Regions from separate parts of the Peribacillus sp. BM1 genome, predicted to be linked through region 1. Evidence: riboswitches for the same ligand, from Rfam matches in the RefSeq annotation. Region 1 holds a riboswitch; each other region holds the start of a gene.

Region 1 (7,784 bases):
GCAGGTCATAGTACTCAGCGAGCCTTCTCATCATATAGTTTGCATTTAGAACCGCATTCTCTGTCACGGCCTTCAAGCCATCCGGCCCCATTGAGCGGATATATGTGTACGCTCTAACATTAATGCCGAAGTTACCGTAAAATGGCTTAACACGGCCGATCGATTGAGGTACGTCATATTCAAACGTATATTGACCATCTTTTTTAATAAGCACAGGTTTAGGCAAATACGGGATTAAGTCTTGCTTGACGCCAACTGGTCCAGAACCTGGGCCGCCGCCGCCATGTGGACCGGTAAACGTTTTGTGCAGATTTAAATGCACAACATCGAAGCCCATATCACCAGGACGCGCTTTGGAAAGTACAGCATTTAAGTTCGCACCATCATAATACAGTTTCCCACCTGCTTCATGGACAACTTTAGCCATTTCTAAAATATTCTCTTCAAACAATCCTAATGTATTTGGATTCGTTAGCATGAGTGCTGCTGTATCATCACCTACTACGCGTTTTAAATCCTCAAGATCAACCAAACCGAATTCATCCGATTTGACTGTGATCGTTTCAAACCCAGCAACAGTTGCAGAAGCTGGATTTGTTCCATGGGCAGAATCTGGGACAATGACTTTCGTACGTTTCGTATCTCCGTTTGCTTCATGGTACGCGCGAATCATCATTAATCCAGTCCACTCACCGTGCGCCCCTGCAGCTGGTTGTAGTGTGACTTGATCCATTCCCGTAATTTCCACAAGATGTTCTTGAAGATCATACATGAGCTCAAGCGCACCTTGCACAGTGCTGGCATCTTGAAGCGGGTGAATATGGGCGAAACCGGCAATTCGAGCTACATTTTCGTTAATTTTCGGATTATATTTCATCGTACAAGAACCGAGTGGATAAAAACCTGAATCCACACCATGATTGCGATGTGAAAGTGCCGTGTAATGGCGCATAATATCAAGCTCAGATACTTCTGGCAATTCCGCTTCCTCAACGCGAATATAGTCAGTTGGAAGCAGTTCTTCAAGTGAGATAGCTTCTATGTCCATTTCTGGTAGACTATAACCGATACGTCCTTCGGTACTCATTTCAAAAACTAATGGTTGATCCTGATTATTCATGGCTATCCCCCAATTCTTGTACAAATGCATCAATTTCTTCTTTTGTTCTCAACTCTGTCACGGCTACAAGCATGTGATCTTGAAGTTCTGGGTACGTTAAACCTAGATGATAGCCGCCAATTATGTCTTTGGCAAACAATTGATCATTGATTTCACGATACGATGCTGGAAGCTTAATCACGAATTCGTTAAACGAAGGACCTTCGAACACGACTTCGATTCCTTTAGCTTGCAAAGCTTTTTTCGCATAATGAGCTTTTTGGATGTTTTGTACAGCCATTTCCTTTACACCCTTTTTCCCGAGTGCTGTCATAGCTACGGAAGCAGCGAGAGCATTCAGTGCCTGGTTCGAACAAATATTAGAAGTTGCTTTATCACGACGAATATGCTGTTCCCGAGCTTGAAGCGTTAATACAAAGCCACGCTTGCCATCTTCATCAACGGTCTGCCCGACAAGTCTACCTGGTACTTTACGCAATAATTTATTCGTTACTGCAAAATACCCGCAATGTGGTCCACCAAATGCTGCAGGAATTCCAAATGGTTGAGCATCTCCAGCAACAATATCTGCGCCTAGTTTTCCAGGTGGGGTTAGGGCGCCTAACGCTAAGGGATTACTTGAGACAATAAACATCGCTTTTTGTTCATGAACGATTTTTTCAATCTCCTTTAAAGGCTCAATACGCCCAAAGAAATTTGGATATTGAACGATGACTCCTGCAATATCGTCGCTGATTAATTCTTGCAGTGCAGCCAAATCGGTTACACCATCACGATATGGAATTTCCACTACTTCAACACGCTGTCCCAACGCATACGACTTTACAACATCACGAGACTCAGGATGAACCGTACTAGAAATCAAGATTTTCTTACGTTTTGTATGCCCGCTACTTAGCATCGCTGCCTCAGCAAGAGCAGTTCCACCATCATACATAGAAGAATTAGCAACATCCATACCAGTCAATTCACAAATCATCGTTTGAAATTCAAAGATTGCTTGAAGCTCTCCTTGAGATATTTCCGGCTGATAAGGGGTATACGCTGTATAAAACTCAGAACGAGAAATCACATGGTCAACGATAATTGGTTGATAATGATCGTATACACCAGCACCTAGAAAAGAAGCATAGCGCTTTGCATCGGCGTTTTTCCCAGCCAATTTAGTAAGCTCTTTTAAAAGAGCTGGTTCTGATTTAGCAGGTTTAATCTTGTATTCACCTTGGAAACGTACGCTCTGTGGAATATCACTGAATAGCTCATCTATAGTAGAAACTCCAATTGCGGCTAACATTTCCTTTTGATCTTGGTCAGTCATCGGTAAATAGCGATGTTTAGTCATGAATTTCTCCCCCTCATCCTCTTGGTCGTTTATAAAATGGTGTCTTAGCCACTATGGCTTTCACGCGTTTGGAACGGATTTCAACTTCAACTTCTGTTCCAATCCCTGTAAACTCTTTTTTCAATAAGGCAAGACCGACGTTTTTCTTCAATGTCGGCGATTGTGTCCCAGTTGTCACTTCGCCAATCAATTCAGAACCATAGTAAACAGAATAACCATGACGTGGTATGCCGCGTTCGATCATTTCGATACCGACAAGCTTGCGCGGTGCACCATGTTCTTTTTGCTCGGCAAGAACAGACTTGCCGATGAAATCAGCCTCTTTGTCAACTTTAACCGCAAAACCAATTCCTGCTTCAATTGGCGAAATATCAGGTGTTAACTCTTGACCGTATAACGGAAGCTTCGCCTCGAACCGGAGGGTATCACGAGCACCTAGACCAATTGGTTGAACGCCTTCATCCTTACCTGCTTTGAGAATTTCTTTCCAGAGAGTTTTTGCGTCTTCGTTATTACAATACATTTCAAAGCCATCTTCCCCTGTATAACCTGTGCGTGATACGACGAGAGCCGTGACTCCATTAAGTTCCACATTTTCTTTGAAAGCAAAAAAGTCAATCTCACTCAAACTCGTGTTTACAGCTAATTTCTGAAGGACTTTTTCAGCAGCCGGACCTTGAAGAGCAAGCAAAGCAACTTCATTTGAGATATTTGTCAGTTCAACATTTTCAATCAAGTGATCATGCAACCAATTGAAATCCTTCTCAATATTGCCAGCATTCACGACTAATAAATAGTCATTTTTCGCTTTCTTGTAAATAATTAAATCATCGACAACTCCACCATTTTCATAGCACAATGCGGCATATTGCGCATGCCCTACTTCAAGCTTGAGAATATCGTTCGTAATCATTCTTTGTAAAAAGTCCGTGCTTCCTTCACCTTTTACAACAAACTCCCCCATATGAGAGACATCGAACAAGCCTGCTTTTGTACGTACTGCTTCATGTTCTTCTTTAATACTAGAAAACTGGACTGGTAGCTCCCAGCCACCAAAGTCAATCGTTTTACCACCATAATCGGCGTAAATCGTAAATAATGGTGTTCTTTTTAATTCAGTCATACTACGCCTCCTCATATTCTTAGAGCATAAAAACATCCATGAGCGCCTGCTCTAAAACTAAATCGATGGAAAAGGTTCAGGTTCTCAAATTGTATCACCTTATGAAGGTGACGGTGCGCAGCTGATTTTTTAGAAGCCCCGCCCCTTTTCCATAGAAAAAAGGACAGAGAAGCTCCTCCTGAGCTATTTCTCTGTCCTGAAACCTGAAAGTTTACCTTTAAAAGGCTTTCCCCTTTGGTGGTCTTAAAAGCTTCTGCTTTTAGACACTCTCCAGAGTTGCGTCCAACAAGGGTTCTTTTGCCTGAGAGATTCGCTGCTAAGCTTGCTCCTTCGGCGCTACAAAAGTAGTCTCTCCCCCAGCCTTCATCCGCATATAATATTGTCTTTTTTGAACATACTATGTAAATAAGGGTTGAACAACTAAGACGGACTTTGCCAACTTTACACAATCTTTATTTCACAGAAAAAGAGGCTACTTTCGCCAAACACCTAGAATTCTGTTACTACTATAGTAATTCAAACAGTGGAAGTCTTTCAAATAAAAATCATATTTATTAATAGAAAATTTCAAAATTTATTTATTACGTTCATACTACCATTAATAATGCTTGAATCGCAATAATTTTCTCGTAAAAACCAAACTTTTTTTTACATTTACCATATTAATGTTCGTATATTAGGTTTGTATATTTAGAAAGGAGCAATATTTATGCAAATTCGAATCAAATTTGACGATGAATGGTCAGAAGAATTTTTAGATAAAGTGGAGAATGACGGCCCTTGGGCGAATTGGGAGCTGTATAAACTTGCAGTTCAAGCGGAAAAGCATCTGGCCATTCCAGAATTTGAAGGGTTACAAGCACCTCATCATCTTAATCAGCTAACACCACTTCCTCATCAGCTCGAAGCTGCCCGACAAGTTGTTGAAAATATGAATGGCAAAGCGATTTTGGCTGATGAAGTAGGTCTTGGGAAAACAATCGAAGCTGGTTTAATCATTAAAGAATATATGATTCGGGGTCTCGTGAAAAAAGTACTGATTCTCGTTCCTGCTTCACTTGTTTCCCAATGGGCGTTTGAGTTAAATACAAAGTTTCATATCCCCGCTGTTGTTCAGAGAAAAAGCTATGTATGGGATTCATGTGATTGTATCGTATCATCCATAGATACAGCGAAGCGCAATCCACATAGAGACATCATTTTTAAGCAAGAATACGATTTAATCATTATTGACGAGGCTCATAAATTAAAAAATAATAAAACAAAAAACTACGAATTTGTTCAAAGTTTGAAAAAGAAATTCTGCCTTCTCTTAACTGCCACACCTATTCAAAATAAGGTAGAAGAAATCTTTCATCTTGTTTCCCTTCTTAAACCTGGACATTTAGGAAATGCAGCTCTTTTTTCTGAAAAGTATAAAGGAAAAGGCCGTACCATCTATGAAGATGAGCATCTTAAGGAGCTTGTTAATACGGTTATGATTCGAAACCGCCGTGCCGATACTGGAATCGAGTGGACGAAACGTCATGTTGAAACAATTATAATTAAATTCTCACCTACTGAGCAGGCATTATATGACGCTGTAGCTGCGTTCCGATCGCAATCTGAAGGAGCGGGAAGTGCATTTTCAAGCCTAACCCTCCAAAGAGAAGCATGTAGCAGCAAAGAAGCAGTCTTTACCACTTTAAAAAACATGTCTCAAAAACATGAAAATCCTGCACCTGAATTCATAGAAAAGTTGAATAATCTCTTTGAAACAGCAAAGCAAGTTGAGCGCAATTCAAAGGCAGAGAAGGCGTTGGAATTAATCCAGAAAATCAACGATAAAGTCATTATTTTCACGGAGTACCGAGCTACACAACTTTATTTGCAATGGTTTTTACAGCAAAACGGCATAAGCTCAGTACCTTTTCGTGGCGGGTTTAAGCGCGGTAAAAAAGATTGGATGAAAGAGCTATTTCAAAATAAGATTCAAGTGCTAATTGCTACAGAAGCTGGCGGTGAAGGTATCAACTTACAATTTTGTCATCATTTAATTAACTTTGATTTGCCATGGAATCCGATGCGGCTGGAGCAGCGAATTGGCAGGATTCATCGGCTCGGTCAAACCAAAGATGTCATGATTTATAATTTCGCGACGGAAAATACAGTAGAAGAACATATCTTGAAACTTCTCTATGAAAAGATTCAGTTATTTGAAAAGGTGATTGGCGAGTTAGATGATATTTTAACAAAATTAGATATCGGCAATATTGAAGATTATTTAGTGGATGTAGTAGATGGGTCAAAATCAGAAGGTGAAATGAAAATTAAAATGGATAATCTTTCTTCCATGATTCAATTCGCCCAAGAAATGAAGGAGGGAAATCTTCATGAAGCAACAGGAAATTCATGATTTCTTGCTCACCTATTTCAAAGCGAATCATTGTGAAATTATAGAAAATCACCCTGCTTATTTAACGATTCAATTAACGATTGAACTCGATAAGGAATTGATGAACCGTCCCTTTTACTGGCACTACCTTGAAAAAACCGGTGGCGTTCCCAAGCCATCTCAGCTTACCCTTATAACAGATCCACAACAGGCACCAGCTGACATCAAAGGGGAACTGATCCATTTCGGATCACAACGACTACATCAAATTTTTGCCTCTACGAAAAAGCTTGCCGGATTTATCCGCTTATACGAGGAGATTATCCAGCAGGACCATACGCAGAATCCCTTATATCCATGGCTTTCTATCAATGCAAAAATTTCCTATCAAAGTGATCGCAAGAAAGATATTCTGTTGTCTGCAGGCTTAAATTTAATAACCGGAGAAATCGTCGAACAGTTTCATGAAAGGCTTTTACAAATACAAGTAACTCCAAAAATTCCAGACTACTCATTTACCTTATCGCCGCTCATCAAACCAAAAAGCGGTCTGCTCAGGCTTGACTCATATATTAGGCGAACTTTCGAAGGTGACGATCATACTTGGGCTGAAAGAGCGATCGAGCGATGGGAAGATGATTTACGGTTACTTGAAAACTTTTATCAAGATATGGAAGACAAAGCTGAGAGCTACTATACAGAAAAAGAAGCATTACAAAATCGCTATGAACCGAATATTACTATTTCTATTGTTAATGGCGGATTATTTTATTTGTCCAATCAAGCGATTTAGTTTTCTAGAAACAAAAAGGGTCAAGACCCCAACACTCTCTAAACACTATTTATATGATGTGTACATGACACAATAAACAGTGTAAAGAGTGTGAGGTCTGACCCTATTTGGACAATCTCTCTCGTTTATCCGGGTTTAACTAACCATCAGTGGAAAAAAACACTGATGGAAGTTTCACTTTATTTTCTTTTTAAAAGCATGCTAATTGCGAAAGGTACAATTCCAAACCATTGACTTAGAAATGTTGGTCTATTTTCTTTTTTATGTTTGCGTTGTTCTTTTCGAACGTTTTTTGGAACTTCAAAGTATTTTACTAGTTGCTGCGTTAAATATTTAATATAATCATTCGTAGACATAGACATCACCTACTATTTAGTATGGACAAAATCAGCTTACTTATTCATATGATCGTTTAGAGTATATACTTTCCCCCACTTTACCAACTCCCCCTCCTCTATATCGTAAAGGACATTCACTTTCCTACTCAGACCTTGCGTTGTTAATGCAGATAATTCCATCGAAAAATAGCGCTCTTCGCTGCTTATCATTGCATACTCAACAGTCCCGTTGGGAAAGTAAAGAACTCCTTCATCACCATACGTATCATGAGCGACTATATTCTGTAATTCATGCGAGGCCAACAACAAAAGATGATCAAGTACTAAAACATTTTCAACATTTTTGTAAAACATTTTTTCAAGATTGAATTTCTCTATGCTGTAAAAAGTGAACACAATCAAAATCGAGGCTACAACCATTGTGACAGGCAATACAGCCCCTTTTTCATTCTTGTACATTTTCAAACCCACTTGTCACGAAGGGTCTCAGCACCCTTGTAAACGTATTTCCTGCCAAATCTTTTACGGATATAACTATCTTATTTTCTTCCATTCTACAATGAAAGCTAGAAACGTTTTGAAGCATAATTTGGTGTCCCGTACCATTCACCCGCCTTCGTAAAATATGATCATATTTTTCAATGCTTATAATATTTTCCCCTACAACCATATACATGCTGTCATTTAATATAGT
Region 2 (7,784 bases), on a different replicon from region 1:
TTAGTGGCGTCCCCACTTCAGCATGTTCCACAGATACCAAGGCAAGGCCGATACTCTTCTTCAATGATGGTGATTGTGTGCCTGATGTAACGATTCCTATTTCCTCTCCATCTTCAGAAACTACTTTATAGCCATGACGTGGAATCCCCCGACCTGTTACTTCAATCCCTACGATTTTTCTCGTTAATCCAGCTTCTTTTTGTGCAGAAAGTGCCGCTTTTCCAATAAAGTCACTTTCTTTATTGGTTTTTACGACAAAACCGACTCCTGCTTCAAGTGGACTAATTTCGCTGCTAAGTTCTTGACCATATAGCGGAAGACGCGCTTCTAGGCGAAGTGTATCCCGGGCACCAAGACCACACGGTTTTAATCCTTCTGATGTTCCTACTTCTAAAAGCTTCTCCCAAAGTGCTACCACTTGGTCTTTTTGTAAATAGAGTTCAAACCCGTCTTCTCCTGTATAGCCTGTCCGGGAAACAAGCACATCTGTAATGCCAGAAATGGTAACATGTTGTGCAAATTTAAAGAAACCAATTGCTGATAAATCGGTATCCGTTACCTTTTGTAAAATCGCTTCTGCCTTTGGTCCTTGAATCGCTAGTTGAGCGATGTCATTAGAGATATTTTCAAGTTTCATATCTCCCTCGACATGCTTCTCCATCCATTCCACATCTTTTTCAATGTTTCCAGCGTTGATCACGAGTAAATATTTTTCATCTGCCAGTTTGTACACTAATATATCATCGACCGTTCCACCGTCTGGATAGCACATTGCCGTATACTGTGCCTGATTGATCGCAAGTTTCGTTATGTCATTCGTTACAAGATGATTGATATAAGCACATGCATCTTTTCCTTCTACAAGTACTTCCCCCATATGAGAGACATCAAAAAGGCCTGATTCTGTACGTACCGCTTCATGTTCTTCTAAAATGCTCGAGAACTGAACGGGCAAAGCCCAACCACCAAAATCAATCACTTTCGCCCCAGACTTTCCGTATATGTCAAAAAGCGGTGTTTGCTTTAATGCTGTTTCTGTACTCATGATTTACCCCCGATTAAGATTTTCTGCAAAATAGACGTTCTTTTACCTCTTTACCTGTTTCGGTCATCGCAAGACCCCCAAGAGCTGTTTCACGAAGAGTCCGTGGCATATCTTTTCCAACTTTGTACATCGCTTCAATGACTTCATCACACGGAATCCGACTCTCAACGCCAGCAAGAGACATATCAGCCGCTGAAAAGGCAATGGAAGTACCGATCACATTCCGTTTGATGCAAGGAACTTCAACAAGCCCTCCGACTGGATCGCAAACTAATCCTAAAAGGGATTTCATCGCAATCGCTGTAGCATTCACCGCTTGCTGTGGCGACCCACCTTTTAACTCAACGATTGTTCCTGCTGCCATCGCTGTTGCAGACCCGACCTCTGCTTGACAACCTCCAGCTGCGCCTGAAATGAAAGAACGGTTCGCAATGACAAGACCTAGCATGCTTGCTGTAAACAAGCCCTTCACCAACTCTTTGTAAGGTGTGCCATCATTTTTATGAAGCGAAAATAATACGCCAGGTAAGATCCCTGCTGCTCCAGCAGTTGGTGTTGCCACAATGACGCCCATTCTGGCGTTATTTTCAGAAGTGGCTAATGAAAAGCTCATAGCATTGCTTATATAATCGCCTGATAGGGATTTACCTTGCCGAACGTATTCAGACATCTTCACGGCATCACCGCCAGAAATCCCACTTGGCGCCGTGGAAGCATCTTTAATCCCACTATCCACCGCTTCTTTCATTTTGATCAATCGCTCTTCCATCATGCTGATAATCGTCTCTTCGTCTCTACCTGACTTTTTTGCTTCAACCATTAACATCATTTCGCTAATGGATTTTTTCTCCTGTTCACAAGCTTCAATAAGCTCTTTCATAGATTGAATTTCCATCATATCGCCTTCACCAATACTTTCTCTTTCTGTTGATAAGGTTTCGCAAGGATCGAAAAGTCATCTCCAGCGCTAAGACGAATCGATACCATCTCATCATCAATCATAAAGATCTTCGATAAGCCACCTCCGAGTGATACACCACCAACCTTGACAACACGCTCATCACGTTTTGCTGTTACAATGGTTGTATTTGGGTGGTCCATATACTCGCAAGTGTTTTCGAATTCAAACTGGTACTGCATACCACATTCTTTTGCTTTTTCCAATGCGTATTTGATTTGGGAATCATCGGTATTCATCCCGAGTAATCCGCCAAGAAGTGCTTTATCTGTTCCATGTCCTTGGTAGGTTTCAGCAAACGAATCATAAAATACAATGTTGGTCTCTTGTGGATAATCTCCTAACAGTTCATAAATAAATTTTCCAATCGATACAACACCAGCTGTATGAGAACTCGACGGTCCGACCATGATTGGGCCGATTATGTCAAAACAACTTTGAAATTCCATGATTCTCCCCCTTTCTTACACCGTTACTGCTTGTTGAAATAACGGATACGCGCTACAAATCGCTTTAGTTGTTGCTTTTGCTTTTTCAAGAACGGCTTCATCACCTTTATTTGTTAAAACGTCCGCGATCACTTTTCCGATTTTCACCATTTCTTCTTGTTTCATGCCACGCGTTGTTAACGCAGCTGTTCCGATACGGATTCCACTCGTAACAAATGGTTTTTCTGGATCAAACGGAATCGTATTTTTATTTACGGTAATGCCCACTTCTTCTAATAATTTCTCGGCTTCTTTTCCAGTTAAATTCCATGGACGTAAATCTAATAGGACAATATGATTATCTGTTCCACCAGAAACGAGGGCCGCTCCTTCATTCTTTAAGGTTTCGCCAAGTATTGCCGCATTGTCAATAACTTGGTTGGCATACTCTTTAAAACTTGGTTGTAAAGCTTCTCTGAAAGCCACCGCTTTTGCAGCAATGATATGCATCAGTGGTCCACCTTGAATACCAGGGAATATCGATTTATTAACCGCTTTAATCATCTCTTCATCATTTGTTAAGATGATACCGCCACGCGGGCCACGCAATGTTTTATGTGTCGTACTTGTCACAACATCGGCATATGGAATTGGAGATGGATGAAGTCCAGCTGCTACTAGTCCTGCAATATGCGCCATATCGACCATAAGTTTTGCCCCGACTTGATCGGCAATTTTTCTAAAGCGAGCAAAGTCGATCGTTCTTGGATAAGCACTTGTCCCTGCAATAATCAATTTCGGTTTTTCTTTCTTGGCGATCTCTTCTAATTCATCGTAATCAATGACTTGCGTATCTTCCCTCACACCATAAGACACAATGTCAAACCATTTTCCTGAAACACTAACAGGGCTTCCATGTGTTAAATGTCCACCATGTGAAAGGTTCATTCCCATTACTTTATCACCAGGCTGAAGCAGTGCGAAGAAAACGGCAAAATTTGCTTGTGCTCCTGAGTGTGGCTGAACATTGGCATATTTAGCGCCAAATAGCTCCGTTACGCGCTCGATCGCTGTTTGTTCTGCCACGTCAACAAATTCACACCCGCCATAATAACGCTTTCCTGGATACCCTTCTGCATATTTATTCGTCATCACGCTTCCCATAGCTTCTAATACATCTTCGCTTACAATATTTTCTGATGCGATTAACTCAAGTGTTTGAAGTTGGCGCTCTCGTTCCTTTTCAATCGCTCCAAAAATAATAGAATCATTTTGCTGTAAACTCATATATACTCCCCCTCAATTTTTTTGTATGACACCATGTTTGGATCCTTTCAGCTTAGCTAGTGAAACCACTCTCTCACTATCACTCTTCTTTTCTGAGAAAACTGTGGAGATACGCTCCCGTTTTTGCACGCAAAAAAGGACAGAAAAGGATAGCGTGACTTTCTCTACCCTTCCCTGTCCTTTTACCTGAGAGTTTAACCCTATGATTCATAGAGTCGTTCCCCTTTGGTGGCGTACTACTTATACGCGCTCTCCAGAGGTGCGTCCGATTGTGGTTCCATCTACCTGAGAGATTTGCTCCAAGGGTCTTTTTGGAACTTGCTCCTTCGGTGGCTTGTTACATTGCACTCTCCCACAACCGTCATTCGCTCATATTTAGTTTCTGTTATATTCAGAATAGTTGCATAAGGTAGATCTGTCAAGGTTATTTTGTAAACGCTAACATTTTTTTAGAATTAGTTGACTAAAAGCGTGGGTAGTTTAATCGAAACGAATAAGATCAAAAAAACCTGTATAGATGATTAGAGCGCACTGAAAAAGTAACTCATTTTGAAAGTAGCAAAGATTTTTATCGATATACAGACAATAGAAGAAGCTAACAACCTATATATAGTAGGTCGTTAGCTTCTTTTTCTCTTTAAAAGGACTTTTCAGTGGCCTCAGATGATTAACACAGGATTTTTTGATCAAATTTCATTAGTACACGGGCGGGATTTTTGTTCGTTCCCTCTTAATTTCCCACTATTTTTCTTTGATCCACATGATCCCCCTTCGATTTCCGCATCTTATAGATCGTAATCAGCAAAATAAACCAAACAGGAGTTATGAACAAAGCAACTCGAGTATCTTCCGCAAGTGCAAGTACGACAAGAACGAACGCTAGGAAAGTAAGGATCAAGTAATTGGAAAATGGATATAGTGGCAATTTAAATTTGTTCACTTTCGCTAGATCTGGTCTTGTTTTGCGGTACTTCAAATGACTGATGACAGTAATTCCCCAAATAAAGATGAAACATACCGTAGAAATACTTGTAATCAGCGTAAATACGCCTTCTGGCATGACATAATTCAAAACAACGGCTAGTAGAATGACAACAGTTGAAAAGAATAATGCATTGGAAGGTACTTTACGAGAAGTAAGTTTTGTAAATGGTATAGGTGCATTTTTATCATTGGCAAGGGAGTATACCATCCGGCTTGTACTGAAAATAGCGCTGTTACATGCTGAAGCTGCGGATGTTAGGACGACAAAATTGACAATACCAGCAGCTGCTGCGATTCCAACTGCCACGAAGACTTGGACAAATGGGCTTTCCATTGGATTGATGGCATTCCACGGATAAATACTCATGATGACAATAAGTGCGCCAAGGTAGAAAATGATAATCCGAATCGGGATATTATTGATTGCTTGTGGGATCACCTTTTCTGGATTTTCTGTTTCACCTGCTGTAAGTCCTACAAGTTCAATGCCAACAAACGCAAACACGACCATCTGGAATGAAAGGATAAAGCCATTTATGCCATTTGGGAACATGCCTCCGTGGCTCCATAGATTCGTGAAGCTGGATGCGCCTGAATTCGTGGAAAAGCCTTTAATAATCATGAAAATACCGATCACAATGAGTGCTAAAATCGCGATGACTTTAATTAATGCGAACCAGAATTCCATTTCGCCAAAAAGTTTTACAGTTGCAAGGTTCATCATGAGCAAAATGACAAGTGCAATTAATCCTGGCATCCACTGTGGTACATCGGGAAGCCAATATTGGGTATAGAGACCAACTGCTGTTAAGTCGGCCATTGCGATTGAAATCCAGCAAAACCAGTAAGTCCAGCCGGTAATAAATGCGGCCATATTACCTAAATAGTCTTTTACAAAGTCAACAAAAGAGTCATATTCCAAATTGGATAGGAGTAGTTCTCCAAGTGCACGCATGATTAAAAAGCAAATGACGCCTGTAATCATGTAAGCAAATAAAATCGACGGCCCTGCTAAATGAATCGATTTTCCTGCTCCAAGAAATAATCCCGTTCCGATCGCCCCGCCAATAGCAATTAGCTGCACGTGTCTGTTTTTTAGACCTCTCGCCAGTTTTTGTTCCTGCATACAATTTCCCACTCTCTACTTTTTTAGATTGTTTGCAATTTTAACATATTAATAGCTTAATAAAAGTTTACCATACTATCCGTCAATTCGACACTAAAAAGAATACGCTTACATTTAGAACATATTGAATTTTCTGCAAAATTACCCAAAATAATTCCCTTCCTTAGAGGATTCGTTTAGGAACTTTGTTAATAAATTGTAAAAAAATGTCGTAAGTTTGAATTTTCAAAAAAGAAAATATCTAACCATCTGCATGGTATACTTTTCAAAAATGAAGACATGTTGCAAAAACAAAGATGAAATGAGTGGATTACTATGTTAGTAGAAGACTTAATACATCGTTTTGAACTTGTAAAAAAGAGAAACCCATTACATGCCAATGAATTATTAGACTATATTCAAAAAGGGTATATTGATGGGGAACTATCGATTGTTGAATACAAAAAACTTTTCTTTGAACTGGACAAACTGAAAGCAGAAAAGCCAATATCATTCTTCATAAAAACAAGATAACTTTGAAAAATCTACAGAATATTCACCACTCTAACAATATACTCTTTTACTTATTCTAGAATCTAATACACATGATTAGTAAACAGGAACATCTATTATGAAACACATGAAACAATCTATAAAACAAGTTTTGTCTAATAGCTCTTCATAGTTGTAAAAGATTATTAATAGCCTTTGCTCCCGTTGAGCAAAGGCTATTTTTCAAATTTCCGCTATTGAAAATAGCATTATTCAAATTACGACCTTCTATATTGGATTCTAGTATTTTTGTAACTACTCAACAAATAGAGGTAACTCATCACGAATTACCTCGTAAACTAGGTTTCAAACAATTCTTTTTCTCCTGTTTTTATCACTTGTTTAATGGATTCAAACAGGTTCTTTTTTTGCTTTTTCAGTGTGCTTAAAAAGCTTCGTGCCATCGCGAAGTTTTGTGCGCCCGTTTCACTTCGGAATGCACCTGAAACTTTTTGCTTCACTTTGGCCATTCGTAAATCTCGTTCGGTCAAATTATTATCAAAGGGAACATGTGGATCTTCTACAAATAGTAGGACAGAATCTTGGCGCTTGGAGAGTCGATTTAATAACTTTTCCGTATCATGATTGGCCATGGTTGCATTTTCCACATATCCCTTTTCTATAATGTCTAGATAGGTATCATCCATCCATGCAATAACCATGGGATTCAGTGGCTCATCTTGACGTTCTCGCTCTTGCTTGGCCAAAAGGAGAATCTCCATCATATTCGGTGTCCATGTTTGTTCCGTTTACTCGTAAACGGCTTTTAGATCGCAAAGTAAATGGGCATTGCACACGGCATGTTCACAATTTTCATACACAAAATAGAATGCCAGACAATCATGAACAGCAATCCCTTGAAATTTTAGCAAGAGATCAATCTCGTTGATTGCCTCTGTGCCGCGTTTTTCGTGGACATACTGTAACGTCACTTGGTCGGTATTTAACGTATGTAACCATTGCGTTTCCCTTCACTTCGTAAGCCTGTTTCATCGAAATGTACAACTGGTGCTTGGAGAATCTGATTTTTCGCTTGTGGTTCAAAAGTGTTCACCAAATGGGTGCCAAATTTTTCATTGACATTCCATAAGGTTCCTTCGCTCATCGACAAATCGAAAAAGTCCTGAAAGAACTCTTTTGTTCGAGCGAAAGGAATCAACTTATAGCTTTTCTGGGCCTTGATTGTAGATAGTTAAAAACTTTTTGTAGTTCATATCCTTTACCTCCTTTGATTTGATATTCCAAGCGTTCACTAGTTATCAAGAAATCAGACGTGGAGATGGAGTTATTTTCCAAAAATTATAGGGGGTCTGAGTAGTTACAAAAGAACAAGGTATGTTAGTAGGTAAAAATAGAAAACTAATTTTGGATAATAACGCACAAGGTGTATTTTAGTGTTAAAATACCGATCCAAATCATACAATC
Region 3 (7,784 bases), 2.0 Mb from region 1:
TCGTATGGATAAGGATTTCATAAAAAACGCCGATGCGTGCTATCGATTGGCGGAGCAAAAGGCTGCTCAATATTATCAATCACTTTGTACGCAAGTTATGCAAAAGACCTATGTACCTACTTTGACAAAAGATATTCAGTCCTGGAAACAGAACCACATCCATCATCATTCATTTGTATCCTTTTTTTTGCGCGGTAAGAAAAAAGCTGATTCTCGGGAGTATCACAATTATATTAAATGGCTGGATTACACTGATAAACTAGAGAATTACCTGGGTCGCAGCATCTCTTATATTTTCTTGCGGGATCTAGGCAAAGCTTTGGACTCACCTGACACACAGACAAGGATTCGAAGTGTCGTTGACCGATTAAAAACACACCTGACTCATTCCACCGCAACCGATCGAGGTAACAATTCGGAGATGTTTAGCATGGCTGGGGTTTATCGGAAGGCCCAGGAGGAAGGCGTTGAATCCACGATGATTTGGGTGATGGACAAACTAAAGACTGTCTCTTCCAATATTCCAAAGGGAATGGATGCAGAGCAAGCCCAGCGAAAACTTATTAAAATCATGGCTGGGGTAATCATGCATGTGGTGGATGAGATGGGCGATGAAATATCCCCTGAAGAACGTTCTCAGAAACTTGATGAGGCTATTCGGTTAGGGTACTTCTATGGTCTGACCTATCCATTCATTGACGATCTTCTCGATGCCAAAGTTTTATCCGAAAAAGAGAAAAGAAAATATTCTGATTTAATACGTACCACACTTATCACAGGTGCTGTTCCGGAATTGGGCGAGTGGACTGGAAAAAACTCAGATCTAATCCGCTATATTCATACGGAACTCCGAGATGCCTTTGAGTATATGAAGGCCTATCAGCGACCAGAGACGAGAAAAAAATTTTTCGAGCAATCCTATGTGTTTTTTCATTCTCAGGAAGTGGACCGTGTAAAAGAACTATCCAATGCAAATTACACCAATGAAGAGCTTTATATCCCGATTATTTTAAAATCCTCTTCTTCACGATTAATTGTCCGTTCAGTAATCAGTGCTTCTTTTGACGAGGGTTTTGACAACCGAACATTCTTTTATGGAATTTACAATCAGCTTGCTGATGATTTTGCAGATATGTTTGATGACATGAAGGACGGTGCGGTAACCCCTTATACCTATTATATGAAATATCATGATCAACGTCCGGATCTTATAAATCCATTTGAATTATACTGGACGGTCATCTCCCATTTGATCCATAACGTGTATCATTCAGATACGAAGACCTGTGAAGTGATATTGGATCGTGCGATAAATGGCCTGAAACGATTTAAAGAACGAATGGGAACCAAAAAATACAATGAAGTTATGGAGTTATTTGCTCCTGAAAATCCGAATTTCAATCATGTAATCCAAAAAATGGTTCAAAAAGCGGATGATGTGGATTTCTTTGATAAATTGCTTAGGGACCATATGATTACCATCCTGAAAAATGAGCGGAAAGAGCAGGAAGAATTTTTAGATACGATCGAAACCGTACGTAATCAGATCAACAACATCTTATATATTTCTAAAACCGATAATGTTCCTTTGATGGAAGAGCCAATCGTTGATGCTGCAAATTACAGTTTGGAAGGCGATGGCAAGCGATTGAGGCCGATTGTGACTTGGGTGATGGGTGTTGATGTATATGGATTAGAAAGTTCAGCAATCGTTCCACTTCTAAGATCATTGGAGTATATGCATACCGCATCCCTAATCTTCGATGATTTGCCATCCCAAGATAATGCGTCCATCCGCAGGGGGCGTCCAACCCTTCATCAGGTGTATACAACTGCAATAGCTGAACTAACCGGTCTCTTTCTGACCCAGAGGGCAACCTGGGAACAAGCATCTCTAGACCAGTTCGATTTGAAAACTGTACTTAACTTGATTCAATATTCGGCCCAAATGACAGAGGATATGTGTAAGGGACAAGCGATGGACTTGAATTCTAAAGGGAAACAATTGACACTGGAACAATTGAATATGATGAGTTTTTATAAAACTGGGATTGCCTTTGAAGCTTCCCTTATCATGCCTGCCATTCTCGCCCAGGCGAATGAGTTAGAGATTAAAGCTTTGAAAAAGTTTGCTCATCATGCCGGTATTGCGTTTCAGATTAAGGATGATCTGCTTGATGTTGAGGGAGATTTGAACGTACTCGGAAAACCAATTGGCAAAGATGCTGAAAACAACAATAAAACTTTTGTATCAGTCCTAGGTGCTGCTGGTGCTAGAAAGGCAATGTGGGAACATTACTGTCTTGCGATAGAAGCGATGCACGAGATGCCCCGGAAAACTCCTTTTCTGAAGCATCTATTAAATTATATTGTGAACCGGGATCATTAAGAGTTTGTGATACGTAAAATTTAGATAGAATACCGAGAGTTTTTTTATTCTTAGCATCTGAAGTGTTGAAGCATTACTTTGGACATGTTGAGTGCGTGGCACGACTTATTTTAAAATAAGACAACAAATGGGACAGTTTCCTGTCCCTATGTCCCTTGCGGTTGAATCAAACGGAGCTTAATGACAGGGGATTAAACGGATATATTGTATGACGATAGATATCATGTACATTTAGGTTATTATGAAGATAACTTTGATTTTGAGTGTGTAGCATTCAAAAGGCAATCGGAAAATGTATGGGATGTTTTCTATGATTTTGACCAGTATGGTTTTCAAAACATGACCCCCAAAAACGAATTATCAATAGATGGATTTGGAAGTAGAATTTTTGCCATCTACAATAAAGAACTTGATTATGATTTTGGGGTAAAAAGATTTGAGCAGTGGTTATCGTTGCATAATATAATTTAATGGGCAAGGTTCATTTTCCCGCAAATCTTTCATTTTGTAGATGTCTAATGGGACAGGAAACCTGTCCTTATGTCCCCTTAAATGTAAGGTATTTCCTTTCCCTCTATCAAGGCTTTCAAATTTGCTAACGATTCGTCGAAGTCTCCGGAATTCATTGTAACTCTTATTCCATTGCTTTCCTCATCTAACATAAAGGATATAAGTGTTTGTTGTGAATCCAAGTAAAGGGAAAACTCCTGATAAGGTTTTACATTCTCAATCGTTAAGGACATAGGAAATTTCTCTATTAGACTATTATGAACACTAGGCATTAACGTAAAAGTTACTTGCTCTCCTACAGTTAGATTGGGGATTTCCCAAGGTGAACCCGGCGCATACCATTGTGATAGTTTTTCCTCATCAGTAATAGCATTCCAAACCGTTTCTTTATCACTAACAATCAAAATAGAACTATTATCTTCTGTACTACTCATTAATTAGCCCACCTTCAATATTAATTCATTGTTATTTTTAACATACTTGACAAAGAATTCTTTTTCAACTAAATGAGCGTTACCTCCTCATTCATATTAATACCTTCCGTGGAACGTCTTGTGAAACGAATGTTTCTGAGTGTCAAAGTGACAATAATTTTTGAAAGCGTTTTCGATTTTAGTTGACATGTTCGGAATTTGAAATTATTCTATAAATATAGAATATACAGAATATACAGAAAATATAGTTGGATGAAAGTTGCAGGAGAGTGTTTATGATAAGCCACCGAAGGAGCAAACTTCAATAAGACCCTTGAAGCGAATCTCTCAGGTAGAAGAACTGCAACTGGACACACCTCTGGAGAGAGCGTATGAATTGATACGCCACCAAAGGGGAAAGGCTCTATTGAGCTAAACTCTCAGGTAAAGGGACAGAGAAGGGCAGAGAAAAACACACTGTTTTTCTCTGTCCTTTTTATTGTGCCTGCAATTTACACGATCATCATCACTGAAGAGACATAGTTAGTTTAATGGATAGTTAACCAAAAAGGAGAGGTTTACCATGAAAACAAGCTATAGAGGTAATAACAGAATGATGACGGGGATTGTGTTTGGGGTGCTTACGTATTGGCTTTTCTCACAGTCACTAATAAATGTGATGCCGGAAGTTCAGTTAGATATGGGAATTTCATTGGGAGTTTTGAATACAGCCATTAGTTTATCCGGATTATTTTCAGGCATGTTTATTGTAGCAGCTGGAGGAATATCTGATCGAATTGGACGCAAGAAAATTACGACTATTGGCTTACTATTAAATATAATTGGTTCACTTTGTCTCGTCTTTGCACAGGAGACGATTCTCTTAATGATTGGGCGTGTGATTCAAGGTTTCTCGGCAGCGTGTATTATGCCTGCGACGATTGCTTTGGTGAAAACCTATTTTGATGGTGCTGATCGACAAAGAGCCTTAAGCTACTGGTCTTTTGGATCTTGGGGCGGCATGGGCATTTGTTCGTTTGCAGGAGGTTTAATTGCTACGTCTTTGGGATGGCGTTGGATTTTTGTTTTTTCCATTATTTTCACTTTGCTATCTATGTTTTTGATTAAAAATGTACCAGAGAGTAAAGCCGAACAAAGCCATTCATCAAAATTTGACTTTTCTGGCTTTGTTATCTTTCTCCTAGTGATGCTCGCTTTAAATGTTGTCATTACAAGTGGAGAGGACTTGGGTTGGACAAGCCCCATTTCGTTGACGTTAGTGGCTGTCACTGTCATAGGTGGTTGGGTATTTTTAAAAGTTGTAAAAGGAAAATCTAACGGATTTATCGATCTTTCTTTATTTAAAAATAACTATTTTACTGGGGCTACTTTGTCAAACTTTTTACTGAGTGCTGTAGCGGGGGCACTTATTGTTGCCAATACCTATGTCCAAATGGCAAGAGGATACAGTTCCTTTCAATCTGGGTTATTATCTATTGGCAATTTAGTTGCTGTGTTAGTGATGATTCGTGTTGGTGAAAAAGTATTACAACGAAGTGGTCCAAGAAAGCCGATGGTCTTAGCTTGTCTTTTAGTGATAGCTGGAATTATGTTAATGACCTTAACAATCTTACCCAATTTGATTTATTCCGTTGTTGTTTTTATTGGTTTTACTGTGTACGGGATTGGACTTGGCCTTTATGCGACACCATCTATAGATACAGCAGTAGACAATGTTCCGACAGCAAAGGCAGGAGAGGCAGCAGGTATTTATAAAATGTCTAGTACACTTGGCAGCTCATTCGGTTTAGCGATATCTGTTACTGTTTATAGTGTAGTTGAAAAGGCTGGAAATATGGATGTGGCTGCAAGTATAGGGTTGCTGACAAATGCTATGTTTGCTGGACTAGCTTTACTAGCTATAGTAGCTACGATTCCAAAAGAAGGTATTAAAAAATCAATAAAAGAGAGAAAGGCTTCTTGAACTACATTGAGTCATGCACCATAAAGAAAGATAATGGGGAAGAAAAAATTGTAGGAATAGAAGTATATTGGAAATAAAGATCAAAAGTGAATCTCATTTAAATCCGAAGTTTAATGAAAAAAAGAAGGAGAATGCTTGATATACGAAGCGTTTCCCCTTTTTCATGTACTATAAAATAATGTTTATAAGAATTATTTGTGTTATTGCCCAGCTTTTTAATACCTATTTAAAAAGCGGAATTTTTTTCAGTACAGCACAAACTGGAATAGCTACACAGATCCCCACAACGTTTTGAACGATGTTTCCGGGAATAGAGGCCGCTGGTATAATCCAGCTACTAAATAGTACCCCTTCACAAATGTAATAACCAGCTAACATAAAAGGAGCCGAAATGATAGTAGCAAATAGATTGAAACCAATACTATTTCCGTTGCGGCCTTTCGACCAGGCGATTTTCCCAACTATATATCCTTGCAAGCCGCGAGCTAAAATAGTGAACGGTGCCCACAATGTCCAACCAGAGATTAAGTCAAATAACCCCATCCCAACGGCACCAGCGATGGCGCCTTTTTTAGGACCAAATAAGATGGATCCGATAAAAAGCATAGCTGTCCCCATATGAACTAACCCGCCATTTGCCGTGATCGGTAGTTTGATATTTAACAAGACCGTGGCAACGAATACGAGTGCAATTAACATGGATGTTTGAATTAAATCGAAAGTACGTGTGTTTGAATAACTCGTTGTTTTTTGCATAGACATAAACCTTTCTTATCTTTTCTTTATAGGCATTAAGGGATAGAAGTGCAAGGTTGCCGTTTCTTTTGAAATCTAGATCGCGTATGTCTTCAACAGGGGTAACTTAATGATAGTCAACACTGCAACGGATTCCTTCTATCAGTCAGAACGAAAAATTATATAAAACCTTCACCATAGATACCGTTATCGAGCACTTGGACATGATAAACGAGTTCAGTCCATACTTGTACAAGTGGTTTCCGATGATAGCAGCATCCTTTCCCTTTAATGCCGTTTATTTACTGAAAACTTTAGCAAAGGATTGGTATATTTAAAAGTGTCAATTTAGCTTAAAACTTAGGTGCCAGTTTATAGAAGGAATCTAAACTCTTTGCATCATAAAAATGATAGAATCAAAAGAAAATTATGATTGAACCGGATACGCATGTGAATGAAGTGGTCTGAATTTCGTCAGCATTTTCCAGAACGGTGTGTCTTAGTAGAAGCATTAAATCAGAAACAAGAGGAAAAGAAAGGGTCCTTGAAGAAATGTCGGTGATCGGTGACTTTGAGAACGGCAATGCAGCATGGAAAGTATATAAAAAACGACATGCGGAAAATCAAAGTCGCGAATTATATATCTTTCACGCAAATAATGAAGAAATAAAGGTAATTGAACAGCCATATATAGGAGTGCGTAAAAGAGTATGAAATTTTATATGGATGATCATTTGCCTCTAGTTTCGGTTGAAATTGAATATAATGGAATGAAAAAGTCATTTAGTAACGTCCTGCTTGATAGGGCCGTTCTTCAACCATTTTAGATACAGATTTAGAGAATGCCATTACACGAAAGATGTACGGAATTGATGGTACTGACATCTGTATAGAACAAAAAGTGAGCGGTATGACAATTGATAAGTTCCAAATTAATGATTTTACAGACCTTTCGAACGAGAAAGCCCACTTCTTCAGAGCTGGGATGGTAGTGAGGTCGAAACAGGCGTGTTTTAGGCGTGCTAATGTTTCGATTTTTTGTGCTTTAAGTGAACATTTCATTTGTAAATAGAACTGATGTTCTGTATAATTAGATGCTAGGGGACAGGTACATTGTCCCTCAAATATTTCATTTTGTAGATGTTTAATGGGACAGTCCGAGATTACTGAAAACGTGCTTTTTCTTTGGAAATGAATAGGTCCATCTATTTTCTTTAATAAACTGGTAATTAAAGAAAATAGAAACAGTACTCAAAGAGGATAGTATGCTTGCTATCCTCTTTGAGCACTGTCATGGAAAGATAGGTGGGTTTGTAGACCTGTTTAAAAATTTACGATGGGTTAAGTTTCTAAATGAATAATACCAAAAGGGCTCTCTGGCCAAAAAAGGCTTTAGATTTCTTTTATTCTTTGAAAGCATGAATGGCAAGCTTTACATCATCGATTCGTTTACAATTAGTATGGGTACGTCGATTCGAAATAACACAACATAATTATTAGTCGTTATGCCAACATAGAAAAACTAAATTGAGAGAATTGAGAGGATATCATTCACTATGAAAATCAATCAATTAATTGCGAATAATATTAACAAATTAGATGCAGTACTACCAGTAGATAAATCGTTAGGAATTGCTGGTTTGTCTGGATCTGGTAAAACAACTTTTTGCCAAACGATTGGTGAAGAATCCAAGAAGCGTCTCGTTTCCTTATTGCCAAAGGCTGAATATCAGTATTTATTTCCTAATATCAT
Region 4 (7,784 bases), 2.0 Mb from region 1:
GGGGCTGGGCTTCTAAAAAATCAGCTCCGCACCGCCACCTTTATAAGGTGATACGGTTTTTAGAACCTGAACCTTTTTCATCATTTAAGTTAGGATCAGATGCTCACGAATGCATTGTATTGAAAAAATGAATATAGCTTGTATAGGCTAAGATGGAGGAAATGAATATGGAAAAACTGCAAACACTTTATTACGAATTTATCCCGACGGGCGAAGATAAAATGAAATTAGATCCAGCGAAAACAGCACTTTTAGTCGTGGATATGCAAAATCAATTTATTAGCCGTGATGGATTGGATGCTCAAGTTGCACGAGAAAAAGGCATGTTCGATAAGTGGGAATCTTTCTATGATCGTATTGATAACGTAGCGATTCCAAACAATAAAAAACTACTAGACTTTTTCCGTGCCAATCAATTAGAAGTCACTTTCGGACGGATTGCTTGCCATCATAAGGATGGACGTGACCGTTCCCCTGTACAACGTCGTCCAGGTTGGAATAATATCTTATTACCAATCGGTGATCCGGGCGCAGAAATGGTAGATGAATTAAAACCATTAGAAGATGAAATCGTGGTAAATAAAACGACAGACAGTGTTTTAAGTGGGACAAACTATGAATTTTTACTTCGTAATATGGGCATTGAAACAGTTGTATGTACAGGTGTTGTAACAGACCAATGTGTTGCCTCAACTGTACGTAGCTTAGCAGACGCTGGTTTTGAAGTAATTTTAGTAGAAGATGCTTGCGCAGCGGCAACGAAAGAGTTACATGATGCAGAAATCATGATCATGAATCAAATTTATTGCCAAGTGATGAGCACAGATGAAACCATTCAATTCATTTCAGAGGAAATTGAACAACGTACTGTTGTTCAAAAATAGAGAGGAAGCTTTTTAAATGAGTCAAGGACAAAGTAATGCAAATCAAGACAGTACAGCTCCTCATTTTAAGCGTGTCCTCACACTGAAGGATTTGGTGATTTATGGCATCGCCTTTATGACGCCCATTGCGCCTGCTTATATATATGGTTTTGCAGCACAGTCGACAGGCGGTATGTTGCCATTAGCGTATTTAATCGCGATGGTTGCGATGATGTTTTCGGCATATAGTTATGGCAGAATGGCTGCAGCGTTCCCAGTTTCCGGTTCAACGTATACGTATACACAACGTGCGATTCATCCGCATTTAGGCTTTTTTGCCGGCTGGGCCATGTTTATGGACTATGTATTAGTGCCTTTAATCGTCTTTATGGTTGGTGCTTCCTATGCCAATGCATTAATTCCGTCCATTCCATATTGGGTATGGGTATTCATTATTGCCGGAGTTATTACTGTCGTAAATATTCTTGGAATTGCAGTTGCAGCAAAAACGAACCAAATTTTAGTGTTATTTATGGGAATCGTTGTTGTCATTTTCGTTGTTTTTTGTATGAAGGCGATTATGGTAGAGGATGGTGCATCGGCTTTAGTATCGATTACCCCGTTCTTTAATAACGAAACATTTGTAATGTCAGCCATCGTTTCAGGTGCAGCCATGGCATGTTTCTCATTTTTAGGATTTGACTCAATTACAACCTTATCGGAAGAATCGGTGAATCCTAAAAATGATATTTGGAAAGCGGCCATTCTTTCTTGTTTAATCGGTGGGGTTATTTTTATCTTGCAAGCTTATGTTGCTCAGTTAGTCTGGCCAGATGTGAATAACTTTAGCTCAGCAGATACGGCTTTATTTGATATTGCGAATGTAGCAGGTGGTGCAGTGCTTGTAACACTTTACACAGTAGCGATTATCGTTTCAACTTTAACAGCTGGTTTAACAGGTCAGGCAAGTGCTTCACGTTTAATGTTTAGCATGGGACGTGATGAAGTTCTACCGAAAAAATTCTTTACACATTTACATCCTAAATATAAAACACCGATCTACAATATTTTATTAATGTGCAGCATTAGTATTGCTGGAGCCCTTTTCCTATCAATCGATTTTGTTGCAGAATTAATGAGCTTTGGTGGTTTAACTGGTTTTATGTTTGTTAACCTATCTGTTATTGTGTATTACTATTTCCGGAAACAAGAGAAGAAATTTATCCGTTATTTATTAATTCCGGGCCTCGGTTTCTTAATCTGTTTCTACTTATTTATTAATTTATCACCAATGACGTTAAAAGTAGGCTTTATATGGCTGGCAATTGGGGTTGTCTATGCGCTTATTACAACAAAAGGATTTAAAAAGCTACCTCCGAGTCTTATCGATTTGTAATCGGTAGTTTACATGGCATGAACTTGGTATTATTACTTGAGTTCATGCCTTTTTATTTTGCTCATATTAAGGGACATTATTTATCCCGATTTAACAGGCTGTAATACCCCCACCTCAATTTTTACGAGAGAATCAAGAAATAAATAGATGGGGGATAAACAGCCTGTAAATCCCCGATTGGTTCAACTAACCCCCACTGAGGGAAGTTTCACTTTATGTTTCGAGGCATCACAGTGACAATAATTAATGAAAGCGTTTTCTATTTTTGGTTGACATGTTCGGTTTTAATAACTATTCTAAATATATAGAAAATATAGATGGATGAAAGTTGCAGGAGAGTGTTTATGATAAGCCACCGAAGGAGCAAACTTCAATAAGACCCTTGGAGCGAATCTCTCAGGTAGAAGAAACTGCAACTGGACACATCTCTGGAGAGAGCGTATGAATCGATACGTCACCAAAGGGGAAAGGCTCCAATGAGCTAAACTCTCAGGTAAAAGGACAGAGAAGGGCAGAGAAAAACACACTGTTTTTCTCTGCCCTTTTTTGTTGTGCCTGCAATTTACACGATCATCATCACTGAAGAGACATAGTTAGTTTAATGGATATTAACCAAAAGGAGAGGTTTACCATGGAAACAAGCTATAAAGGTAATAACAGAATGATAACGGGGATTGTGTTTGGGGTGCTTACTTATTGGCTTTTCTCACAGTCACTAATAAATGTGATGCCGGAAGTTCAGTTAGATATGGGAATTTCATTGGGTCTTTTGAATACAGCCATTAGTTTATCCGGATTATTTTCAGGTATGTTTGTTGTAGTAGCTGGAGGAATATCTGATCGAATTGGACGCAAGAAAATTACGACTATTGGCTTACTATTAAATATAATTGGTTCACTTTGTCTCATCTTTGCACAGGAGACGGTTCTCTTAATGATTGGGCGTGTGATTCAAGGTTTCTCGGCAGCGTGTATTATGCCTGCGACGATTGCTTTGGTGAAAACCTATTTTGATGGTGCTGATCGACAAAGAGCCTTAAGCTACTGGTCTTTTGGATCTTGGGGCGGCGCAGGCATTTGTTCGTTTGCAGGAGGTTTAATTGCTACGTCTTTGGGATGGCGTTGGATCTTTATTTTTTCCATTATTTTCACTTTGCTATCTATGTTTTTGATAAAAGATATACCAGAGAGTAAAGCAGAACAAAGCCATTCATCAAAATTTGATTTTTCTGGCTTTGTTATCTTTCTCCTAGTGATGGTCGCTTTAAATGTTGTCATTACACGTGGAGAGGACTTCGGTTGGACAAGTCCCATTTCGTTAACGTTAATGGCTGTCACTGTCATCGGAGGTTGGGTATTTTTAAAAGTTGTAAAAGGAAAATCTAACGGATTTATCGATCTTTCTTTATTTAAAAATAACTATTTTACTGGGGCTACTGTGTCAAACTTTTTAATGAATGCTGTAGCCGGAGCACTTATTGTTGCCAATACCTATGTCCAAATGGCAAGAGGATACAGTTCTTTTCAATCTGGGTTACTATCTTTTGGAAATTTAGTTGCTGTATTAGTGATGATTCGTGTGGGTGAAAAAGTATTACAACGAAATGGTCCAAGAAAACCGATGATCTTAGCTTGTCTTTTAGTGATGGCTGGAATTATGTTAATGACCTTAACCATCTTACCAAATTCGGTTTATTCCGTTGTTGTTTTTATTGGTTTTACCGTGTATGGGATTGGACTTGGGCTTTATGCAACACCATCTACAGATACAGCCGTAGACAATGTTCCGCAAGCAAAGGCAGGAGAGGCAGCAGGTATTTATAAAATGTCTAGTACACTTGGCGGTTCATTTGGTTTAGCGATATCTGTTACTGTTTATAGTGTAGTTGAAAAGGCTGGAAATATGGAAGTGGCTGCAAGTATAGGGTTACTGGTAAATGTTATTTTTGCTGGACTAGCTTTACTAGCTATAGTAGCTACGATTCCAAAAGAAGGTGTCAAGAAATCAATAAAAGAGAGAAAGGCTTCTTAAACTACATTGAGTCATACACCATAAAGAAAGATAATGGGGAAGAAAAAATTGTAGGAATAGAAGTATATTGGAAATAAAGATCAAAAGTAAATCTCACTTAGATGTGTTACGGTGGACCGTACCATAAATAAGGGTAAACCATAAAAATGAAATCAAAAAAGAGCATGTCCCAAAAGGGTCTGACCTCGTACTCTCTAAACAGTAAATAGTAGTAAAATACTATTAGAGTCATTGCGAGGTCAGCCCCTTACGTTATGGGACAGCACCTATTAATATTACAACTTAACTTCAAACTTTTTTTGATTAAAATGTATCTTTCCTTCTAGGGAAGTAAATTTATTCACAATTCTGTACGCTCTTTCCTCATCAAGTGCTAGAAATCTCATATTGCAAATGTTTAAAACATCCTCACGATTTCTTTGATGGAAAGCGGATCGTCACTGTTGTTCCCTCACCTTTTGAGCTTTGGAAATCAATGGTCCCATTGTATTTTTCGGTAATATGATAGCAAATCATTAAACCTAGTCCTGTTCCATTGCTTTTTAACGAGTAAAAAGGAGTACCAAGAGACTTAACTTCCCCTTCTGACATGCCGAAACCATGGTCCGTTACTTTCATCTCGACAAAATGATTCTTTCTTTTCGCCGTAACAAGAACAGAATCGCCAATTTTTGAGGCTTCAATAGCATTTTTAATAATATTGATCATTAATTGTTTATACTCAATGTTGTTGGCGTAGATATAGCAATCTTCATCCACACTTAAATGAATCGTATTATCATGTAAGAGTCCATATGATTTTAGTAAATCTGTTACACTATGAAGCACATCTTTCACATTCACAATTTCCATTTTTTTATCTTTATCGGGCTTAGCTATAGATAAAAATTGAGAAATGACTTGTTCTGCCGTATTTAATTCATCAATCATCAAAGTAAAATGATCTTTTGTCTCATTACTAATTGGTGTGTCTTTTTCATTGTAAAGCTGCAAAAAACCTTTAACAACTGTCAACGGATTTCTAATTTCATGTGCAACAGCAGCTGTTAATTGCCCCGTTGTCTTTAATCGCTCCGAATTTTGTAATTGTTCATAATATAACTGCTGTTTTATTATACGTAAATTTGATGCTCGATAAATAAAATAGATAACCACTTGACTGCCTAGAATATTAATAATATTCCCAGCTATATCTTGTTTAATATGTGGATATAGATTTCCCTGATCAATTAGCACAATATAGCAAAAGGTTACTGCCATTGAAAGCCCATTTAATAGTAATGAAAAGTAAAATAGCTTTGAATCAAAAAATAAAATGGAAACTGCAGGGATTAAACATAGAAAGATAAAGGTAGACCAAGTTTCTGGGTATAAAAAGAAAAGTGTATAGAAATAAGCGGATCCTACGATAATAATGACAATTCTAAAAATATGATTTTCATACTTAGGATAAAGCAATAAACAGGCAGATAGAACGATTACAAGAATACTATGTAATGTATAACCTACCTCAAATTCACCATAACGTGGAATAGATATTAACATCCCCACAATCATTAGAGCGATGATGATGAGCACGACTGTATAATAAAATCGTTTATTAATGTGAGTATAAAATTCTTTCATACATACTCCTTTTGTTGTACTAATTGTAAGTGTTTGATCGTCTTTTGCGTGGTACATGGGCAGGCAGCGAGTTGTATACGTATGTAAACTCTCATTGAATGTGTACCTCGTGGTTTATGGTAACAATATTGTTGTTTAATAGGATCTTTAATAAAAAAATCCTATTTTACTATAATAGCATGAATGAATATAAAATTTAGTGGGGATTCCCATTTGTCACTAACGATCGGAAAAGAAATTCTTGAAAAAGTTTGGGATAAGGTTCCGTGCTCCTTCACTTTTGTCTTTTGCATACATTTACTCTTTCAAGAATACACTGGTATAAAAATTAGAAAAGGATAGATAAATATGCCCGTTATGCTTCCAGTTAGCATTAAAACGGTTGAAATCAGCAACGGCCCGGATAAAACAGTGTTTTATCCTAAAGTAATAGGTATGCAAAATCTAGAAATGGAAAGATCAATTAATCGAGCGATTGTCGATCAAACCCAGCAACTCATAAATCAACAAGTTGGGAATATGCCGAAAACTGTAGTACAAATGATTGGGTCGTATGAAATCAAAAACAATCAACGCCAGGTTCTGAGCTTAGCACTTTCCAATTATACTTACCATTACCATGCTGCTCATGGGATGACGTATATAAAGTCTTTAACGTTTGACTTGCAAACGGGGAAGCTTTGTGAACTTAAAGACTTGTTTAAACCTGGAAGTGATTATGTCAGAAGACTATCAGCCTTAATTCATTCACAAATTAAGCAACGTGATATTCAGTTAATCAACGGCTTCACAGTCATTCGGCCTAATCAAGACTATTACATTGCGGATAAAGTCCTCGTTATCTATTTTCAACTATATGAAATCACTCCATATGTTTTTGGTTTCCCTATGTTCCCAATCTCTGTATTTGATATACAGGATATCATTGATGAAAATAGCCCCCTCGGTCGAATGGCTGTTAATAATTAAACAACCTTTTCACATAATAGTAAATACGAAGAATCCTCATATTGAAAGCCGCCTATCTCTTTTACAATCATTCAAACGCTCAGAGCATTATCACTCTGAGCGTTTGAATGATTGTTACACGTATTAAGGTCGTGCTCATTCGTTACTTGAAGAAAAAATCAAATAAAATACATTCCTGTAAGTATAATCATTCTTGGTGTTTAGTTTCTGAATGTTAACCCATTTTCCTTCAAAGCAGACCTAAGTTTAGGTAAAGAGGCTGGTCCCATACCGTGAAATTGCAAAATCTCTTTTTCACTATATTTTGATAGATCCTGTAAAGAAGTTATACCATTGTTCTCCAACGCTCGTCTTGCTGGTGCCGAGAGCAATGAAAGAAATCCATTAACGGGTCTTCGTTCTTGCTCACAAGTCGGACAGGTTGGACAATCGCTACTTTTATAATATGTATGTTCCTTGTTGCAAGTCCTTACATTTATTTCTGAAGTTGTCATTTAAAATATTTCCTTCCTTTTATGGTTGAACGAACACCATCATTAACTACTAATGTAACAACTTAAATATCAAGATGTCAAAGCTAGAATAGTGATAGGCAATCACCTTTACTTAAAAGGCGCTATATGCCTGTGGAAACGGTATAATAACTTGGCAGAGGTAGACATTAAAAAGGACTGTAGTGTGTTTTGGCATGTACAAAAGTCAAAAGAAGAAAAGGAGAAACTATGGTAAACAGTAAAGAAATAGGTTGGAACTTAGACAACAGTTATGCCCGTCTGCCGAAATCATTTTCTACCAGTATTAACCCAACTCCTGTGCGCTCACCAAAGTTGATTATTCTTAATAACCAGGTGGCAACATCTTTGGGTTTGAACATTCAAGAGCTGGAAAGCGAAGATGG

What was found. A riboswitch is a leader RNA that binds a small molecule or an ion and turns the genes downstream of it on or off. The one in region 1 is predicted to bind glycine.
Region 2: linked by a shared signal. The riboswitch ahead of glyA (serine hydroxymethyltransferase) and the one ahead of gcvT (glycine cleavage system aminomethyltransferase GcvT) in region 1 are both predicted to bind glycine.
Region 3: linked by a shared signal. The riboswitch ahead of AC1MGI_RS08495 (MFS transporter) and the one ahead of gcvT (glycine cleavage system aminomethyltransferase GcvT) in region 1 are both predicted to bind glycine.
Region 4: linked by a shared signal. The riboswitch ahead of AC1MGI_RS08525 (MFS transporter) and the one ahead of gcvT (glycine cleavage system aminomethyltransferase GcvT) in region 1 are both predicted to bind glycine.

What each region holds. Positions count from the first base shown of each region.
Region 1 covers NZ_CM155259.1:3,775,990-3,783,773, forward strand. Annotated here, with positions in the region: gene gcvPB (aminomethyl-transferring glycine dehydrogenase subunit GcvPB) at 1-1,120, opposite strand, end outside; gene gcvPA (aminomethyl-transferring glycine dehydrogenase subunit GcvPA) at 1,113-2,462, opposite strand; gene gcvT (glycine cleavage system aminomethyltransferase GcvT) at 2,476-3,585, opposite strand; glycine riboswitch at 3,775-3,861, opposite strand; glycine riboswitch at 3,865-3,952, opposite strand; gene AC1MGI_RS18145 (DEAD/DEAH box helicase) at 4,295-5,980, shown strand; gene AC1MGI_RS18150 (YqhG family protein) at 5,958-6,752, shown strand; gene AC1MGI_RS18155 (YqzE family protein) at 6,932-7,108, opposite strand; gene comGG (competence type IV pilus minor pilin ComGG) at 7,145-7,549, opposite strand; gene comGF (competence type IV pilus minor pilin ComGF) at 7,536-7,784, opposite strand, start outside.
Region 2 covers NZ_JBWXPJ010000002.1:104,806-112,589, forward strand. Annotated here, with positions in the region: gene gcvT (glycine cleavage system aminomethyltransferase GcvT) at 1-1,045, opposite strand, end outside; gene sdaAA (L-serine ammonia-lyase, iron-sulfur-dependent, subunit alpha) at 1,059-1,940, opposite strand; gene AC1MGI_RS21365 (serine dehydratase beta chain) at 1,940-2,452, opposite strand; gene glyA (serine hydroxymethyltransferase) at 2,468-3,718, opposite strand; glycine riboswitch at 3,981-4,083, opposite strand; gene AC1MGI_RS21375 (amino acid permease) at 4,449-5,828, opposite strand; gene yppF (YppF family protein) at 6,144-6,341, shown strand; partial or broken gene tnpC (IS66 family transposase) at 6,659-7,518, opposite strand.
Region 3 covers NZ_CM155259.1:1,756,595-1,764,378, forward strand. Annotated here, with positions in the region: gene AC1MGI_RS08480 (polyprenyl synthetase family protein) at 5-2,389, shown strand; gene AC1MGI_RS08485 (DUF3986 family protein) at 2,594-2,860, shown strand; gene AC1MGI_RS08490 (SRPBCC domain-containing protein) at 2,938-3,333, opposite strand; glycine riboswitch at 3,586-3,686, shown strand; glycine riboswitch at 3,690-3,770, shown strand; gene AC1MGI_RS08495 (MFS transporter) at 3,896-5,296, shown strand; gene AC1MGI_RS08500 (ECF transporter S component) at 5,519-6,052, opposite strand; gene AC1MGI_RS08505 (hypothetical protein) at 6,584-6,745, shown strand; gene AC1MGI_RS08510 (ATP-binding cassette domain-containing protein) at 7,588-7,784, shown strand, end outside.
Region 4 covers NZ_CM155259.1:1,767,977-1,775,760, forward strand. Annotated here, with positions in the region: gene AC1MGI_RS08515 (cysteine hydrolase family protein) at 168-884, shown strand; gene AC1MGI_RS08520 (APC family permease) at 901-2,259, shown strand; glycine riboswitch at 2,581-2,682, shown strand; gene AC1MGI_RS08525 (MFS transporter) at 2,891-4,291, shown strand; gene AC1MGI_RS08530 (ATP-binding protein) at 4,700-5,917, opposite strand; gene AC1MGI_RS08535 (DUF3298 and DUF4163 domain-containing protein) at 6,266-6,886, shown strand; gene AC1MGI_RS08540 (RNA polymerase alpha subunit C-terminal domain-containing protein) at 7,087-7,380, opposite strand; gene AC1MGI_RS08545 (protein adenylyltransferase SelO) at 7,609-7,784, shown strand, end outside.